2 regions of the Lederbergia ruris genome follow, and region 2 is predicted to be linked to the other one. Evidence: riboswitches for the same ligand, from Rfam matches in the RefSeq annotation. Region 2 holds a riboswitch; the other holds the start of a gene.
What was found. Region 2 has a riboswitch for preQ1 ahead of KI363_RS01370 (QueT transporter family protein). Riboswitches for the same ligand answer to the same signal wherever they lie in the genome.

Region 1: linked by a shared signal. The riboswitch ahead of queC (7-cyano-7-deazaguanine synthase QueC) and the one ahead of KI363_RS01370 (QueT transporter family protein) in region 2 are both predicted to bind preQ1.

Annotation. Positions count from the first base shown of each region.
Region 1 is NZ_BORB01000003.1:101,960-111,260, forward strand. Features, by position in the region: gene katA (catalase KatA) at 1-800, shown strand, start outside; gene gnd (NADP-dependent phosphogluconate dehydrogenase) at 1,082-2,497, shown strand; PreQ1 riboswitch class I at 3,048-3,094, shown strand; gene queC (7-cyano-7-deazaguanine synthase QueC) at 3,477-4,142, shown strand; gene queD (6-carboxytetrahydropterin synthase QueD) at 4,139-4,576, shown strand; gene queE (7-carboxy-7-deazaguanine synthase QueE) at 4,573-5,295, shown strand; gene uraA (uracil permease) at 5,345-6,613, opposite strand; gene pepT (peptidase T) at 6,994-8,223, opposite strand; gene KI363_RS02945 (winged helix-turn-helix transcriptional regulator) at 8,371-8,694, opposite strand; gene KI363_RS02950 (nitroreductase family protein) at 8,894-9,301, shown strand, end outside.
Region 2 is NZ_BORB01000001.1:262,748-272,048, forward strand. Features, by position in the region: gene KI363_RS01345 (XTP/dITP diphosphatase) at 1-76, opposite strand, end outside; gene rph (ribonuclease PH) at 82-834, opposite strand; gene KI363_RS01355 (GerMN domain-containing protein) at 934-1,986, opposite strand; gene racE (glutamate racemase) at 2,386-3,207, opposite strand; gene KI363_RS01365 (MarR family winged helix-turn-helix transcriptional regulator) at 3,300-3,755, opposite strand; PreQ1 riboswitch class I at 4,011-4,055, shown strand; gene KI363_RS01370 (QueT transporter family protein) at 4,064-4,552, shown strand; gene KI363_RS01375 (DUF2264 domain-containing protein) at 4,821-5,960, opposite strand; gene KI363_RS01380 (hydroxyacid dehydrogenase) at 5,982-6,965, opposite strand; gene KI363_RS01385 (sugar phosphate isomerase/epimerase family protein) at 7,029-7,850, opposite strand; gene KI363_RS01390 (dihydrodipicolinate synthase family protein) at 7,861-9,021, opposite strand; gene KI363_RS01395 (Gfo/Idh/MocA family protein) at 9,036-9,301, opposite strand, start outside.

The sequences.
Region 1 (9,301 bases), on a different contig from region 2:
TTAAAAACCTAGACGTAAAACTAGCTGAAAAACTAGCAGGTGAAAATCCAGATTATCATACAGAAGATTTATTTAATGCCATTGAAAAAGGCGATTTTCCAAAGTGGAAGCTCTATGTACAAATCATGCCTTTGGAGGATGCTGATACGTATCGGTTTGATCCATTTGATGTGACGAAAGTTTGGTCGCAAAAGGATTATCCATTGATTGAAGTTGGGGAAATGGTTTTAGATCGTAATCCCGAAAATTACTTTGCGGAAGTGGAACAAGCAACCTTCTCACCAGGAACACTTGTCCCAGGAATTGAACCATCACCAGATAAAATGCTACAAGGACGCTTATTTGCTTATCATGATGCCCATCGTTATCGTGTTGGGACCAACCATCAGATGCTGCCAATTAATCGAGCAAAAAATGAAGTGAATAACTACCAACGTGATGGTGCTATGAGGTTTGATACAAATGGTGGAGGTTCCGTTTACTACGAACCTAATAGTTTTTCAGGTCCTGCTGAAACTCCAGAAAATAAACAATCTGGTTTTGCTGTATCAGGCGTAGCGGAAAGTGTTCCTTATGATCACCATGATCATTACACACAAGCTGGCGATCTCTACCGTTTGCTAAGCGAGGAAGAGCGTACAAGATTGGTAGAAAATATCGTAAATGCGATGAAACCAGTAGAAAGAGAAGATATTAAGCTTCGCCAAATTGGTCATTTCTACAAAGCTGACCCTGAATATGGTACACGGATTGCAGAAGGACTTGGTTTGGAAGTTCCAAAAGAAGAAGCACGTTCATAATATAACTCTGGAAAAGAGGGGAATTTTCTGATAAGGGAGATTCCTCTCTAAAAATTAAATCGCCATATCGCTTATTCTTTATCACCGTCTCCACTTTTATGACCCCCTATAAAGACCCCAAGTCTGCCAGTTATAACCCTTTCGTAAATTAAACATGTTTTTAACAGCAACTTCCTTGCATTTTATAGCCGATATATTTCGGATTTTAGCGGAATATATGATAAAATTAGCTTAAAGATGTTTGGAAGTATATTATACATAAGGTTTAGGAGGAAAGAACATTGTCAAAACAGCAAATTGGTGTGATTGGTTTGGCCGTTATGGGCAAAAATTTGGCTTTGAATATTGAAAGCCGCGGCTATTCTGTGTCCGTTTTTAATCGTAGCCCTGAAAAAACAGAAGACTTTTTGAAGAAAGAGGCTGAAGGGAAAAATGTGGTGGGAACATTTTCCGTTGAGGAATTTGTTAACTCTTTAGAAAAACCACGAAAAATTTTATTAATGGTGAAGGCAGGCCCTGCCACAGATGCAACGATTGAATCATTAAAGCCTCATTTAGAAAAAGGCGATATTTTGATTGATGGCGGAAATACGTATTTCAAAGATACGATCCGTCGTAATAAAGAATTGAGTGAAGCAGGTCTACATTTCATCGGTACAGGTGTCTCAGGCGGAGAAGAAGGAGCATTAACTGGGCCTTCAATCATGCCAGGTGGACAAAAAGAAGCTTATGAGCTTGTGGCACCAATTCTAAAGGCCATCGCTGCGAAGGTAGATGGGGAGCCTTGTACAACATATATTGGCGCTGACGGTGCGGGTCATTATGTGAAAATGGTCCATAATGGAATTGAATATGGTGATATGCAATTAATTTGTGAAGCCTATTTTATGATGAAACATGTACTTGGTCTAACAGCTGAAGAACTTCATGAAGTATTCTCCGAATGGAATAAAGGGGAACTAGATAGTTATTTAATCGAGATTACGGCGGATATTTTCACGAAGAAAGATGAAGAAACAGGAAAACCGCTTGTAGACGTGATCCTAGATACTGCAGGTCAAAAAGGCACAGGAAAATGGACAAGCCAAGATGCACTTGATTTAGGCGTACCACTTCCGCTCATCACCGAATCTGTCTTTGCTCGTTGTATTTCTGCCATGAAGGAAGAGCGTGTAGCTGCAAGTAAAGTACTATCTGGTCCAGAAGCTGTTGGGTATGATGGAGATAAGAATGAGCTCATTGAAGCGATTCGCAAAGCTCTTTATATGAGTAAAATTTGCTCCTATGCGCAAGGATTTGCACAAATGCGAGCAGCGGCAGAAGAATATGGCTGGGATCTGAAATATGGGGATATTGCCATGATCTTTAGAGGTGGATGCATTATCCGGGCGCAATTCTTGCAAAAAATTAAAGAAGCTTATGATCGTGATCCAGAACTTGCGAACTTGATGTTGGATCCATACTTCAAAGAGATTGTCGAGAACTATCAAGGAGCATTAAGAAAAGTGATCGCTGTTGCCGTTGAACGTGGAATTGCAGTACCGACATTCTCAAGTGCCATCGCTTATTATGATAGTTATCGAACAGAGTCACTGCCGGCTAATCTTCTACAAGCCCAACGTGATTATTTCGGTGCCCATACGTATCAGCGTGTGGATAAAGAGGGAGTCTTCCATACGGAATGGATGAATGACTAATTGGAATATACCTTAAGCAAATGCTTAGCTATCATAGCTAGGCTTTTTGCTTTGGTTACGAAACACTTGAAAAATCAAAAACGTGTACCAAGAACCTCCAAGAAGTGTTTGGATGTACGAAAAGCGAAGGAACAGCAAAAAAGTAGCTCCAAAGAGCGTTTGGATGTACGAAAAAGCAAAGGAACAGCCAAAATGTAGATCCAAAGTGTGTTTGGATGTACGAAAAAGCGAGGGAACAGTAAAAACGTAGACCCAAGAGGGGGTTGGATGTACGAAAAAGCGAAGGAGCGGCAAAAAAGTAGATCCAAAGAGCGTTTGGATGTACGAAAAAGCAAAGGAGTTACTAAAACGTAGATCCTTTCTTGGTGTACAGAAGAACCTAGGAAATCACAAAACCATGTATCAAGAATCGCTCTCGAAAGAATAAGAAGGAATTGCTAAAAATCTTTTTGTTCTTACTTGGCCAGTACTCGCATGCGCGGAATTTATCGAATATCTTTAAAGGTTTAAATATGGTAAACTAGAAATGTAAAAGAGAAACTGCATAGTTGCAGAAGAGGTTCGCAATTCCATCCCTCTATAAAAAACTAAGGAGACGAAACAACACGTTGCTTAGTGTTGTTTTTTTTTTGAAAGATAAGAGACTATAAAATTCCCCTTAGGACTATCTTGTGATGGGGTGTAGGTGTTGCCCAGCTCTAGGCGCCATCAGCGAGAGGCTCGCAGGAAGCGAGTCCATCGGCGTTGCGACAGGACGTCGCGCCTTTAGCCGATGTTCTGCTTTAACCTGAGCCAATGAAAGGCAAAGAACGCCTTTCTTTGTCTCAGAACATTTGCTTGTCGCGGGCCAACAGGATGTTGGTCAGAACGGCGTTGCGACAGGATGGCGCGAACTTAGCCGTTCATCCTTTGGCGGGCGCCTTGCGCTTTTCTTAATGGCAATATCCGAATCTCTTCTCTAAAAGGGAGGAGAATAAAAATGGATAATCGTAAGGCAGTTGTTGTATTCAGTGGTGGTCAGGATAGCACCACCTGTTTATTTTGGGCGTTGAAAAAATTCGAACATGTGGAGGCTGTTACATTCCATTATGGACAACGCCATATTTCGGAGTTGGAGTGTGCTAGAGAGATTTGTCTGAAACTCAATGTCCGTCAACATGAACTAGATATGACATTATTAAACCAGTTAGCACCCAATGCATTAACACGAGATGATATAGAAATTGAGGAAGGGGACAATAACCTTCCCTCGACGTTTGTGCCGGGGAGAAATTTACTTTTTCTCTCCTTTGCAGCCGTTTTGGCCAAGCAAATTAATGCGAAACATATCATTACAGGAGTAAGTGAAACAGATTTTAGTGGGTATCCGGATTGTCGGGATGGATTTATTAAATCGTTAAATGTGACGCTTAATTTATCAATGGATGAGACATTCGTGATCCATACACCCCTTATGTGGCGAGATAAATCAGAGGTTTGGGCATTAAGTGATCAGTTAGGAGCCTTTGATTTTGTGAAGAAAAATACGCTGACTTGTTACAACGGCATAAAGGCAAGTGGCTGTGGAGAATGCCCAGCATGTCAGTTACGTAATCGAGGGCTTGAGCAATATGAAAAACAGCGACAGGGAGGGGGAGCTAAATGATGCAGCAAATTTACCCTGTTGGTCCACATTCTTTCGCTTATGAATTAAATAAAGATTTTCATTTTGCGGCGGCTCATTATATCCCGCATGAAGATGCAGGGAAATGCCAAAAAATACATGGGCATACGTATTTTACCAATATTACCATCGTTGGAGATGAGTTAGACCACACAGGTTTTTTAGTAAACTTTAAGACAATTAAGGATCTTGTTCATAAACGATTTGATCATGAAACTCTCAATCAAGACCAAGCTTTTTCTGATGATAAGGCTGATCAATTCCCGACAACAGAAGTCGTGGCCCGCACGATTTATGAAATTGTGCAGCAATACTTAGATTCATTACCCAATCATCCCATTTGCCTACAAGTCTATTTACGCGAAACGCCCACCAGCTATTGTATTTATCGACCGAAAAGGAAGGATCGAATATGAAAATACCAGTATTAGAGATTTTCGGTCCGACGATTCAAGGGGAAGGGATGGTCATTGGACAAAAAACAATGTTTGTTCGTACTGCCGGATGTGATTATTCCTGTTCCTGGTGCGATTCCGCTTTTACATGGGATGGCTCTGAAAAGGACAAAATTCGGATGATGGAACCGGACGAGATTTGGCAAGCTTTGAAAGAGCAGGGGGGCGATACGTTTAGCCATGTCACCATTTCAGGTGGGAATCCGGCATTGTTAAAACAAGTGGGTGAATTGGTGAAATTATTGCATGAACATAATGTTCAAGTTGCATTAGAAACCCAAGGAAGTAGGTGGCAATCATGGTTTACAGAGATTGATGAATTAACCTTGTCACCCAAACCGCCAAGTTCAGGAATGCAAACGAACTTTGATATTCTCGATCAAATTATCCAATCCCTCCAAGATGAGCAAAAAGGCAACTTTAGTTTGAAAATTGTCGTATTTGATGAACAAGATTTAAGTTATGCCATTGATGTGTATAAGCGTTATTCAAACGTAAGATTCTTTTTACAAGTTGGCAATAATGATCTTTCGAACCTCGATGATCAGCAACTCCTTGCCCATTTATTAGAAAGATATCAATGGCTGATAGATAAAGTGATGAAAAGTGAAGAATTAAAAAATGTCCGTGTTTTACCTCAATTACATACGTATTTATGGGGAAATAAACGCAGTGTTTAAATCGAAAAAAGAACCTACTGAGGTTCTTTTTTCGATTATAGCTTCGTAATTAATCATTCGAAAGCTTAAGCTTCTCTAGTATTTTAAAGAAGAGGCTTAGGATGATGGCGACAATGGTAGCAAGGCCCATTCCAGATAGTTCAACAGAGCCAATTTTAATGGCTGCTCCACTAATCCCAATGGCAAGGACGACACAGGTTAAGATCAGATTTTGCGAGATACTATAATCTACCTTTGATTCAACCAACATTCTTAATCCGCTCACAGCAATAATTCCGAATAGTAACAAAGAGATGCCACCCATGACAGGAGTAGGGATGGACATAATTAATGCGGCCAATTTTCCACAGAAGGAGAGGATGATGGCCAGTACGGCCGCTCCACCGATAATCCATGTGGAATATACTCTTGTAATGGCTAAAACACCAATATTTTCTCCATAGGTCGTATTAGGTGTAGCCCCAACGAAACTGGAAATGATCGTTGAGATCCCATTTCCCATGAAAGAACGATCAAGACCGGGGTCCTTGATCATGTCCCTCTTAACAATATTACCAGTGACGATTAAGTGACCAATATGTTCAGGTAATAAGACTAGAGAAGCTGGAAGGATAATTAGCATATCGGCCCAATTAATTTTCATGGAATAGACTGTCGGTAAAGCGAACCATTTAGCTTCTTTGACAAGAGAGAAATCGACTAATCCGGAAAAAGCTGCGATCACATATCCGGACACAATTCCGAGCAAGATCGGAATGATTTTTAAAAATCCTCTCAAGGTCACCCAATAGACGACGGTTAATCCTAATGTTAATAAGGAAACGGTAATCACTTTAGGATCCGGTGCCACATCTTTAGGTGTAACGAGCCCAGCCATATCAGCGGCCGTTGGGACAAGTTCTAACCCGATTACAGCCACAATCGCCCCCATTGCAGCAGGAGGGAAGATGATATCAATCCAGGCTGTGCCGATAAATTTCACAATGAGGCCAACTAGTAGTAATACAATCCCGACCAGAAGAAATCCACCAAGGGCGTGTGCATAACCGTCAAGACCACTGTATTTCCCGAGCACGACGGTAACCGGCGAAATAAAAGCAAAGCTAGATCCTAGGTAGGCAGGAATTTTCCCTTTCGTGATAAAAATATAGATGAGAGTGCCAATTCCATTCATGAGTAAAATAATCGCTGGGTTGATCCCGAATAATAATGGAACTAATACAGTAGAACCAAACATAGCGAATAAATGCTGGAAACTTAATGGCAAGCTTTGTAAAAGCGGTAACCGTTCATCTACTTGTATTTCTCGTTGTTTCATCCGACATCTCTCCTCTTAGTTATCTTGATCGAATAACTAACTTTTAATCAAGATAATGACTATTTTAGCGAATACAGACTATGTCATTGGAGGGGGGAGCTTGCTGGTTGAAGTATTTGTCAAAGAACTTTACACAGCAAAAAGCACCTTGTCCAATGACTGGCAAGGTGCATAATAATCGAATTTTCATCCATTCAGATATGCAAAAAATCGACACTTATCGTAAGTGTATTTCCTTGTCAGCCTCACGGGACTGTTTTAAAGGTCTGATTCATTTGTCATAAGTATTATTACAGGGAGGAGGAAAAAAGTCAATCTTTTTTTATAGAATCGACCGGTACCCAGATCATAATAAAAAAGAGAACCTTCTCTATTCCTTTCTATTTCGCCCTTTGTTCGTAAAGTGTGGCCATTTCTACAATCACACGCACTGCTTTTTCCATATTATCGACGGAAATAAATTCGTACGGGCCATGGAAGTTTTCCCCGCCTGTAAAAATATTTGGCGTTGGTAGGCCCATATAAGAAAGCTGAGAACCATCTGTTCCACCACGGATTGGAGCAATAATCGGTTCGATATTTAAATTTTTCATAGCGTCAGAAGCAATTTCGACTATTTCGATGACAGGTTCAATTTTGTCTCTCATATTGTAATATTGATCGGTGATTTGATATTGAATCCGGTCTTTTCCATACTTTTCAGTAAGCATGGTAACGACTTTTTCAATTCTAGCCTTTTTTGCCTCAAATTGTTTTTTATCAAAGTCACGAATAATATAATCCAGTTTGGCTACTTCAACATCCCCATTGAAAGAAAGTAAATGATAAAAGCCTTCATAGCCTTCTGTGAATTCTGGTGCCTGTCCCGCTGGTAAAGCCTGGTGGAATTCCATCGCCATTTTACTAGCATTCACCATCGTTCCTTTTGCGGTTCCAGGATGGATATTGGTTCCTTTAAAAGTAATTTTTAACGCTGCGGCATTAAAGCTTTCAAATTGTAATTCCCCTAGTGGGCCGCCATCCATTGTGTAGGCATAATCAGCGCCAAATGCCTTCACGTCAAACTTATGAGGACCTCTACCAATTTCTTCATCGGGAGTAAAGGCAACTCGAATTTTTCCATGTTGAATCTCTGGATGCTTAATCAAATAATCCATTGCCGTCATAATTTCGGCAATTCCCGCCTTATTATCAGCACCTAGGAGAGTACGCCCATCCGTTGTCACCATTGTATGCCCGATATAATTTTTAAGTGTAGGGAAGTGAGTGGGGGATAGCACCATATTTTCATTTAATGGGATGTCTTTTCCATCGTAATCAACAATCACTTGTGGATTGACGCCAGCCCCAGTAAAGTCTGTTGCCGTATCAATATGTGCTAAGAATCCGATAACAGGAACCTTTTTATCGGTATTTGCCGGGAGTGTCGCCATTACATATCCATTATCATCGATTGTCACTTCTTGCATACCGATTTCCCGCAGTTCATCTACTAATAGATTGGCTAATTCAAGTTGGCCAGGAGTGGATGGGCAATTGCTGTTGTTTTCATTTGATTGTGTGTCAACTTTAACATAGGTTGTGAACCGTTTAATGATTTCACTTTTCATCCATTTTTTCTCTCCTTTATTTAAAACTTCTAATGTAAATGCTACCACGCCTTTAGTTTACAGTAAAACTTTAAGAAAAAGAACAAAAGTGTCATGATGATGTCTAAAACATAAAGAAGCCGCCTGTTTGGATCAACAGTCGGCTTTTTAACCGTGCTCTGTATCTAACTCTTGCCATTCTTCTGCCCACTTTTGGATTTCTCCCATTAAAGGTTGTAGCGCTTTTCCTTTATCCGTTAAAGAATATTCAATTCTAACCGGAGTTTCAGGGTAGACTTTTCTTTTCACAATTCCTTCTTGCTCCAAATCCTTTAATCTTTCCGATAAAACTCTAGCACTAATTGGCATAGATGACTCGATCGTACAAAATCGTTGTGGTCCATTTAATAGTTGAAAAATAATAAGACCGGTCCAGCGTTGGCCTAATAACCCCATTGCTTTTTCAAATTTCGGGCATAAATTATTGTTCATTATGCTCACCTCATATTATGATTATATATCATGATCGATCTTTCCGATATGATTTTCTACAGTTATTCTAACGAAGGTCACGTCTATGATCGTTGAAAAACAACCTAATTGACATCCTAACATATATATTTTATAGTTACTTACGGAAAGTAACCACCAAAGCAATCAAGACAGCATATATAGGTAAGGAGAGAATGAAATGATTGAAACGAAACAAGACTTTTATAGAGCAGTGGAGGACAGACGCTCCACATATGGTATTAGCAAGGAATCTCCCATTTCTGATAAAAGAATTGAGGAGATTGTAGCTTATGCAATCAAACATGCACCAACAGCATATAATTCACAAAGCGGGAGAGCTGTTCTTCTTCTTGGTGAGAATCACGATAAATTATGGAATTTAACGGAAGCGGCTCTTAAAGAAATCGTTCCAGCTGAGAACTTCCAACCGACAGCTGATAAAATGGCTTCTTTCCGTAATGGATATGGAACAGTTTTATTCTTTGAAGACCAATCAGTAGTCAAAGATTTACAAGAAAGATTTCCATTGTATCAAGATAAAATGCCTGACTATTCCTTGCAATCTTCAGGGATGTTACAATATATC
Region 2 (9,301 bases):
TTCCATATTTGGAAAAGAGTGTTTCAAATTCAGCCGCTTTCCCTCTATTTTTAGTTGCAATCATTACTTTTTTCATCATGATTATTTTTTCACCACTTGATCGATCAAAGTCGCCACCTCACCAAGGGCTGTTCGCTGTAATTCCATTAATTGCTTAATCCCTAGTGTTGCCGCATCCAACATTTCTTGAAGCTGAGTGGCGGAAAATGTCGCTTCTTCGCCTGTACCTTGCAATTCAACAAACTCACCATTTCCAATCATGACAACATTCATGTCTACTTGCGCTTGACTATCCTCTTGATAGTCTAAATCTAAAATGACTTCGCCAGACTGGCTTATTCCAACACTCGTAGCAGCAAGAAAATTATGAAGTGGGAATGTTGTCCATTTCTTTTCAAGAGATATTTTGTGAAGGGCCATAGCCACTGCCACAAACGCACCTGTAATGGAAGCCGTTCTCGTTCCACCGTCAGCCTGAATCACATCACAGTCAACCCAAATGGTTCTTTCTCCAATGGCTTCTAAATCAACCACCGCGCGAAGAGAACGACCAATCAAACGTTGAATTTCCATTGTTCTGCCAGATACCTTCCCTTTAGAAGATTCACGAATATTTCTAGTTTCTGTTGCACGCGGTAACATCGCATATTCAGCTGTAATCCACCCTTTTCCTGTTCCTCTAAGGAATGGAGGGACTCGATCTTCTATGCTTGCGGCACAAATGACCTTTGTATTACCTACTGTTATTAATACTGATCCTTCAGGATGTTTTAAATAATGATTCTCAATATGTACATTCCGTAAATCCAATGATCCTCTATCTTCAGAGCGCAAAAGATGATTCCTCCTTACATCTATGTTCTGATAAAATGATACAAGAGGCTGTATCAGATCAGCCCCTTGATTATTATATAGTATATCAAATTTTCCTTTTTAAAAACTACCAACGTTCACTTTTTCTGGACGGTTAACTGGAGCAGTTAATGCCTCCCCATCCTCATTCACAATTTCATCCTTCCCATTTACCTTAATAGAAACACTTTCAATATCTGCTTGTTCAGTTAAAGATAGGACGATTGAGCTAAGGGTCGCATCGGAAATTATGTTACTATCGCTATCTTCAAGAATGGATTCGTTGAAATCAAGCACAACATTTCCATCTTCTACTGTAGGTTCCTCTAGCAATTTTACACCATTGAATAACGCTGTAGATAATGCTGATTGAAGACCTGGTCCATCAACTAATTGATTAATGACAGCTGCTACGTCATCTTTTTCAGTATTGGAAATTCTTTTCGTAACAGGTACATAATAGGGGTCATCCTCCGCTTGTGCTAAATAATACACTGTCACAGGTCGAGTATTTGTAATATCTGCAACATTAGAAACATCTGTATTGATTCCATCGGCTCTTGTAAGTCCCTCTTCACTAATTGGCGTCCCCCCAACTGGCATTTCATTGAGTGCGTATCCATTTACTTTTAATTCTACGGAATCAACGCTGTCAAATTGAGTTAAAGTCCATGTAATGGATTGAAGGATATTCTGTTCATCTGCTTCATCATAATCAGAAAACTCTTCGGAAAAGTCCACAACAGCAACACCATCTTTAATATCTACATCCACCTCTGTTCCCGCCGGAATCACTGTTCTAAATCCATTGGGAATGACCTCCGAAATTGGACCGTCTGTAACAAGATAAGAAAGAACTTGTTTAGCCACACTTTCCGTTTTAGGGAGCGGAATCGATTGAGCAACCACATAACCATTTTTATCCACTAAGTAAAGATCTCTCATTTCCATATCAGCCGTTTCTTTTGCCGTTTCAGATGTCGTTTCTGCATCTTCACCTTCTTGCATATGGGTCACTTCCCCAGGTGGATCCACACTTTCTTTATCTTTTCCGAAAAGACCACAACCGGTTAATACCATACTTGCTGTTAAAACACCAGCCAACGTAAAGGCCAATTTTGCCTTTTTTGACATTTCGTACCCCTCCTAAGACAGTTTGTACTTCATGTATACGAGCTATCCTTCCGGAATAGACCGGCTTGTCAAAACTTTTTATTAGAAAGAATGGTTTCTCAATTTCTAGACATAAGAAAAGCGCAAGCGCCTGTTCAGCGACGTACAAATTTGGAGCATAAGGTTCACGCGCCGTCCTGGCGCAACGCCTTTGTGACCAACGTCCTGTTGGCCTGAGATAAAGGAAACACGGCGACGAAGGAGCCGATGTTGACTTATCGTAGGAAGAAGGCGTAAATTTGCTAGTCGCTAGGCGCTGGAGCTGGATGTCAACCGCGACATAAGCAGCTTATCCACAAGCTAGGATTTTATAATTTCCTGGCTAAGCTACAAAAAAACAGCCCACAATGAGCTGTTGATTTATTTTTTTACTAGATATTCATGATTTCTAAGATTCACAAATTCAATATGTAAATCATCCGATTGTAACCAGTCTGAAGCAATTTGTTTAAAAATAGATCGTGAACCTGTTGTAAAAAAACGATGTTTTGGTAAGGCCGAAGATGGATTTAGCCAACCATTAAAATCCAGAATCGTACTTACCTCTTGGGCGGTTTCTTCCCCAGAGCTAATCACTTTTACTTCAGGCCCCATTTCTTTTTGGATTAATGGTCCAAGTAAGGGGTAATGAGTACAACCAAGCACAATTGTGTCAATACCTTTTCCTTTTATTGAAATCAACGTCTCCGCAACGACCTTTTTTGCAACATTACTATGATATTCAAAACTTTCTACAATCGGGACAAATTTAGGACAAGCTAATTGTTCAACATGGATTTGTTGATTAATCATCTTCAATTCACGAACATACGCTTGACTATTGATCGTTCCAACAGTCCCTAAAATTCCGACTCTACCGTTCTCTGTTACTTTCAAAGCGGCTCTAGCACCAGGAGCAATCACACCTACAACTGGAATATCCAGTGTTTCGCGTAATTCTTGTAATACAACTGCTGTGGCGGTATTACAAGCAATGACAAGCATTTTAATATGCCGCTCAACTAAAAAACCAGCCATTTGTAGAGTAAAGCGTCTTACTTCCGCTTCTGGTCGCGGACCGTAGGGACAACGTGCTGTATCCCCCACATAATAAATAACTTCATTCGGCATTTGCCGCATAATTTCCTTAGCGACGGTTAAACCACCAACACCTGAATCAATGACACCTATTGCATGTTCCAACTTTTCCGCCTCTTGTCTATCTAGTTACTCAAATGCATTTCCTTCTCACTTAGAGAAATCCACTGCTTGATCATTAAGCAACTATTTCATTTCTATTTTTCCTTCATATCTTGATGTAATCTAGCTAAAAAACCCTTTAATTGTACAACGTCTTCATCTGAAAAGTCAGTTAAAACTTCTTGCAGATAATTTTGTCTTCTCCGGATCACTTCTGCAATAATGTTTTCTCCCTTTCCCAATAAATGTATTCTTACAACTCGTCGATCTTTAGGATCCCTAACCCTCATGACAAGTTCTTTTTTTTCCATTCTATCAATTAAATCGGTTGTTGTGCTACAGGCCAAATACATTTTATTTGAAAGCTCACCAATCGTCATATCTCCTTGTTCCACCAGCCATTGTAAGGCAACAAATTGAGGTGGCGTAATGGAATAATCGGTCAAAATCACACGGCCTTTTTGTTTTATAATGGCAGAAATATAACGAAGATCTTTCTCCAATTCTGCCATTATTTCTCCATCTCGCCGCAGGAGTTCATTATTACTCATAATAGGTAAGCAACTCCTTCCATCCTTTTATCCTGAACCATAGGCAGTTAGCCATTAAACATTTCATTAAAAGAGGTTGTTCAAAAAGAGACCTTACTCTATTGCATTGTCTCTTTTTTTTCGAAAAATATCAAGATATTTTTTAAAGGTGGCTATGCCATTCGAAATGATCGGGTGCAACTAATCAAAGGACTGATAATTTTTATGGGATGTGATAGAATACGTTTTGCGGAAATTACAGTTTTGGCAAGGCAAGAGGACGTGGTTCGCAACCATCCCACGATAAAAAACTAAGGAGAGAATTGAATATGAAAACTAAAACACTGGTGATCAACAGTATTGTGGGCGCACTTTATATTGCGGTGACTGCTTTGATCCATCCATTTGGGTTCACAAACATCCAGTTTCGTTTATCTGAAATGTTTAACCATCTCGTGATATTTAATAAGAAATACATTTTTGGCATCATTATCGGCGTATTTCTAGCCAATTTATTTTTTTCGGAACTGGGATTATATGATCTTATTTTCGGGGTTGGCCAATCCATTATCGCTCTATCCATTACAATCTTTTCAGGGAAATTTATAAAAAGTATTTGGAAGCGAATGATTTTTAATACATGTATATTTAGCTTTACAATGTTTATCATTGCGATTGAACTAAATTTAGCTCTTGGTTTTCCATTTTGGTTTACTTGGGTTACAGTGGCCATTGGTGAATTTGTTGTGATGAGCATTGGTGCGCCGCTTGTAATAGCGCTGAATAAGAGAATTCATTTTGATAAACTACTTTCATAAAGAGGCTGGAACAAAAGTGTTTTCACCAAAAGAAAAACGAACTACTAGCGTGTATAAAACTCGCTCCGGAAATATACTTCGCTTTCCGCGGGCGAGTGTCAAGCCTCCTCAGGCTTTGCCTTCCGGGGTCTTGCCGAACTCTTACTTCCCGCAGGAGTCTACGCATATTTCCTCCGCTAAGGCAATACATTGTTCGTCATTGAAGTTTAGCATTTTAGTTGTGTCCCAGCCTCTTTATTTATTCATGATTTCTTTATGATTGTCTAACTTAATGCGCTTGATCGATTGAGATGGTTTGTCCACTCCATGCTTTTTTCGCTGTCCAGTCTGCTTGTCCAATCCAAAATGGGTCAGTTTCTTGTAAACCAAGTGGCAGGAAGACAGTGGAACACAAATAAAGACTACCTGTAGAGATATACGCTTCTCCCAATTCAGGCTGATGACCACAAAGTCCGATCTGCAACCATCCCTCGTCATCAAATGTACCGCTTGTTTCCATCACCTTACGGATAACAGCCGTTAGGGCGCATCTTACTTGAGCAGGTTGAAGATCGCTAGGTAGTCTTTGCTGCAAAGCCATCTGCGCTAAGTGTTGAAAGGCGCCAAAACGATAGGCAATCGATCTTCCGATAACCGGAAATGTCCCTTCAGGAGAAATACTCCTTTCTTGAATGCTGGCAAATCTTTCCGCTCGCCGCATGATTTTATCCTTCATTTGTTGCCAATCTTGCGCTTGATCCCCAATCGTATGAATAATGTCAACCAACATGGGTTGAATCACGTAACTATTATAATAGTCGGCGTGAAATTCAGGTCCATCTCCGTAAATTCCATCTCCCAAATACCATTGTTCATGCTGTTTCAATGCATAGTCAACGCGCATGGGGTCCCATTCTTCTCCAAGTTTATAAAGCGTCACTTCTATCATGGCTGAAAATAACAGCCAATTATTAAAAAATGGTTTACGGGAACGAGTTTGTTTCAGCGCTATAATGATATTTTTCTGGACCTTTTCCGGAAGCGTATGAAATAATTGTTGGGGCGCTCGCAATATGGCATGAGCAAGGAACGCTGTATCCACAATTGGTTGGTGTCCCTTTGAAAAATTCATATAATCTGGCGAATTGGGATCAGTTGCGGCATCCATTCCCTTTTGAACAAGCTCGATATATTGCCTCCTCAGCCTCCCTTCTTCTCCAGTCTCAGGCCCAGTTTCCAACCAAGGAGCCATTCCACATATCAATCTAGCAAATGCCTCTAGATAAGTATATTGATCTCGATCGGACAATTTCCCTTCAATGGTCATCTTTTCTTTTAATTGGTGATTCGCTAGCGCTTGAAGGACAGGCTCAGCTATTTGAAGCATTTTATCTAGCCAATAATGTCGATCTGAAATTGTCTGACTCATTTATTTCTTCCCCTCCTTATATTACGCCATAATTTTAGACCTTTCTTCGGTGACCTGCCATTTCAATTCTTTTCCAACAAGAAATCGTTTTAATTCCTCTAACATATAAGCACCCATTCGATGGCATTCATTCGCCATCGAGCCGCCAATATGAGGCGTTAAAATCACATTCTCCATCTCATAAAGTGGAGACCCTTCTACAGGAGGTTCTGGATAAGTAACATCTAATATCGCATAAAGATCAGGACGCTTTTGCAATACATCCATCATCTCATTTTCTCGTACAATCGCTCCACGCGAAGTATTGATAAAAGTTGCATTTTCTTTCATTGACGAGAAATGTTTACCAGTAACAAGGCCTTCCGTTTCTTTCAACCATGGGGTATGCATGGACACAACATCAGACCGCTCGAAAACTTCCTCTAAGCTACATAATTCAACATTTAGCTTGCTCGCTTCCTCTTCCGAAACATATGGGTCATAAGCAATCAATTTCACATCAAATGGCTGCAGTTTTTCACACAAATTTTTCCCAATCATCCCTAATGACACAATCCCAACCGTGGATCCGTAAACTCCTGGGACATCTGTCTTCGGAATAAAGTTCTTCTCCTTTTTTATTTGTAGGACATAATGCCAGCCACGTTTCAAGGAAAATAAAATCTGAGATAGGGCATATTCGACAACAGGAACACCGTTTGCTGCATAGGCACTTGTAATTTTGATGTCCCTTTTCCAAAATTCATCTGTGACCATATATTTAATGGATCCTGCCCCGTAAAAAATTGCTTTTAGATTTGGTGCAGCTTCTAAAAATTCCTTATCTAGACGTGGGCCACCCCATCCCGAAAAAATAACATCCGCTTTTTCCAATAGAGCAAGGTTCTCGCGAATCATCTTCCTCGTTTGGGGTGGAGCATAGATGTGAACATATTGGCTAATTTCTTCATATGTACTACCATAGATCAAATCGACATCATCTAAAATAAATAATCCCTGTAACATTCTATCGCCTGCTTTCTTCAGAATGAGAAATAGGGAGAGAGGATTTCCCCTCACTCCCATAATTTATACATATTCCAAATAACGCTCTTTCATTAAGGCTAAAACCTCATCTCCTGGTTGGTCCCAAATTTTTTGATTGAAAATTTCCACTTCAATTGGCCCTGTGTATCCCGTTTCTTCTACAGCCAATCGAATCGGTTTAAGATCAATGACACCGTCTCCCATCATTCCTCTTCCCATCAATAAATCAGGAGTTGGAACGAGCCAATCGGAAACATGGTAGCCTAAAATCCTCCCTTGCGCACGCGCAATTTGTTGAAAAAGGGCAGGATCCCACCATACATGAAAGACATCCACAATCACGCCTACTTCATCAGGGGTATACTTTTCTGCTAGGTCATTCGCATGTGCCAAAGAAACAATGACAGATCTCTCGGCTGCATACATAGGATGGAGTGGCTCGATTCCAAGCTTGACTCCTCGCTCTTTCGCATAAGGAACAATTTGGTCAATTCCCTCAGCAACCATTTCACGTGCAGCGACAAGATCTTTATCAGGTGCGGGACCACACACTAAAACAAGCGTTTCCGCTCCTAACTCAGCTGCTTCATCAATCGCTCTGCGATTATCCTCTATTCTTTGTTGACGCTCAAGCTTCGTTGCTGCTGGAAACATACCGCCACGGCAAATACTAGAAACTTTTATTCCCGCATCTTGGATGATTTTCTTACTTTCTTTCAAACCAATCTCTTCAATTTTGTGCCGCCATATTGCAATCCAAGGCACTTCAGCGCGAGCACATCCTTCAACGGCTTCTTTTAAGCTCCAAGGATCTGTCGTAATTTGATTTAAACTTAATCGATCAATATTTTGTATAGAACTCATCTTCTACCTCCTAAACGATCCCTGATAATTCCGTGACAAGCTTCATTCTTTTGACAGCTAAATCTGGATTTGTAAGTAAGCCAGCTTGATCAGCTAACACAAATAATTCGGATAAATGGAGCAATGATCGAGAACCTTCCGCTCCCCCAATCATTCGGAAATGGGACTGATGACCATTTAAATAGGCCATAAAAACAATTCCCGTTTTATACGCATACGTCGGCGCTTGGAAAATATGTCTTGATAAAGGTACGGTCTTTTCAAGAAGTTGATGATACGTTCGTAAATCTCCTTCGTCTAAGGCATGTAAGGCAGCAGCTGCGGCAGGAGCAATCGCATCAAAAATACCCAATAGAGCATGACTGTAACCTAATTCGTCGCCCTGAATAAGACGCGCGTAATTAAAGTCGTCCCCAGTGTACATTTTTACACCTTCAGGAAGCTTACGTCTCATTGAAATTTCTTTCTCTTCATCTAATAAAGATATTTTAATTCCATCGACTTTATCCGCATTTGCATGGATGATTTTTAAGGCTACATCCATTGCTTGATCCAAATCCGTATGTCCCCAGTATCCAGTTAAAGCGGGGTCAAACATATCTCCGAGCCAGTGCAATATAACAGGTTTTGAAACCTTCTGTAAGATATGATTATATACTCTTTCATAATCTTCCGGGCTTTTGGCACAGGCGGCTAGAGCTCGACTCGCCATTAAAATAATTTGTCCACCAGCAGCTTCGACAAACTCACACTGTTCTTCATAGGCTTGGATACAGTCCTCAACGGTCACTTCTTTCCCGGGTAATAAATGATCTGTACCAGCGCCACAAGCAATTCTTCCATTGACTGATTTTGCTTCAGCCACTGATCTTAAGATAAGTTCCTTGGCCATCTCCCAGTTTAATCCCATCCCTCTCTGGGCTGTGTCCATCGCCTCCGCAACTCCTAATCCAAGAGACCATAAATGATGACGATAGGCAAGCGTTCCTTCCCAATCGATTTGGGCGTTGTTTAATGGATCCGTATTCGCAAGTGGATCACAAACAACATGTGCTGCAGAAAAGGCTACCCTACTTTGAAAGGGTTTTTCAGGAATAGCAAAAGATGATGCCTCATTTAGCTTATACGTGTATAATGACCCATCGGCCGTTGGTAATTGGATAGAAACCATCTATTCTCCCCTCCTTAAATTTTAAGTTCAGGCACGTCAATCCAGCATCTTTCTTTCGAAGATTTCAGTCCAAGATCAGATAATTGTGTTCCCTTTGCACCTTCTAATAAGTCCCATGGGAATGCTTCATCTGCCACAACATGCTTTAAAAATTTCTCCCATTGAATTTTAAAGGCGTTATCGAATTCTTGATTGGCTGGCACCTTTTCCCATTGCGCTGTAAAATCATGTGGATTTTCAATATCAGGGTTCCATACAGCCTTTGGTGTATTGACACGAT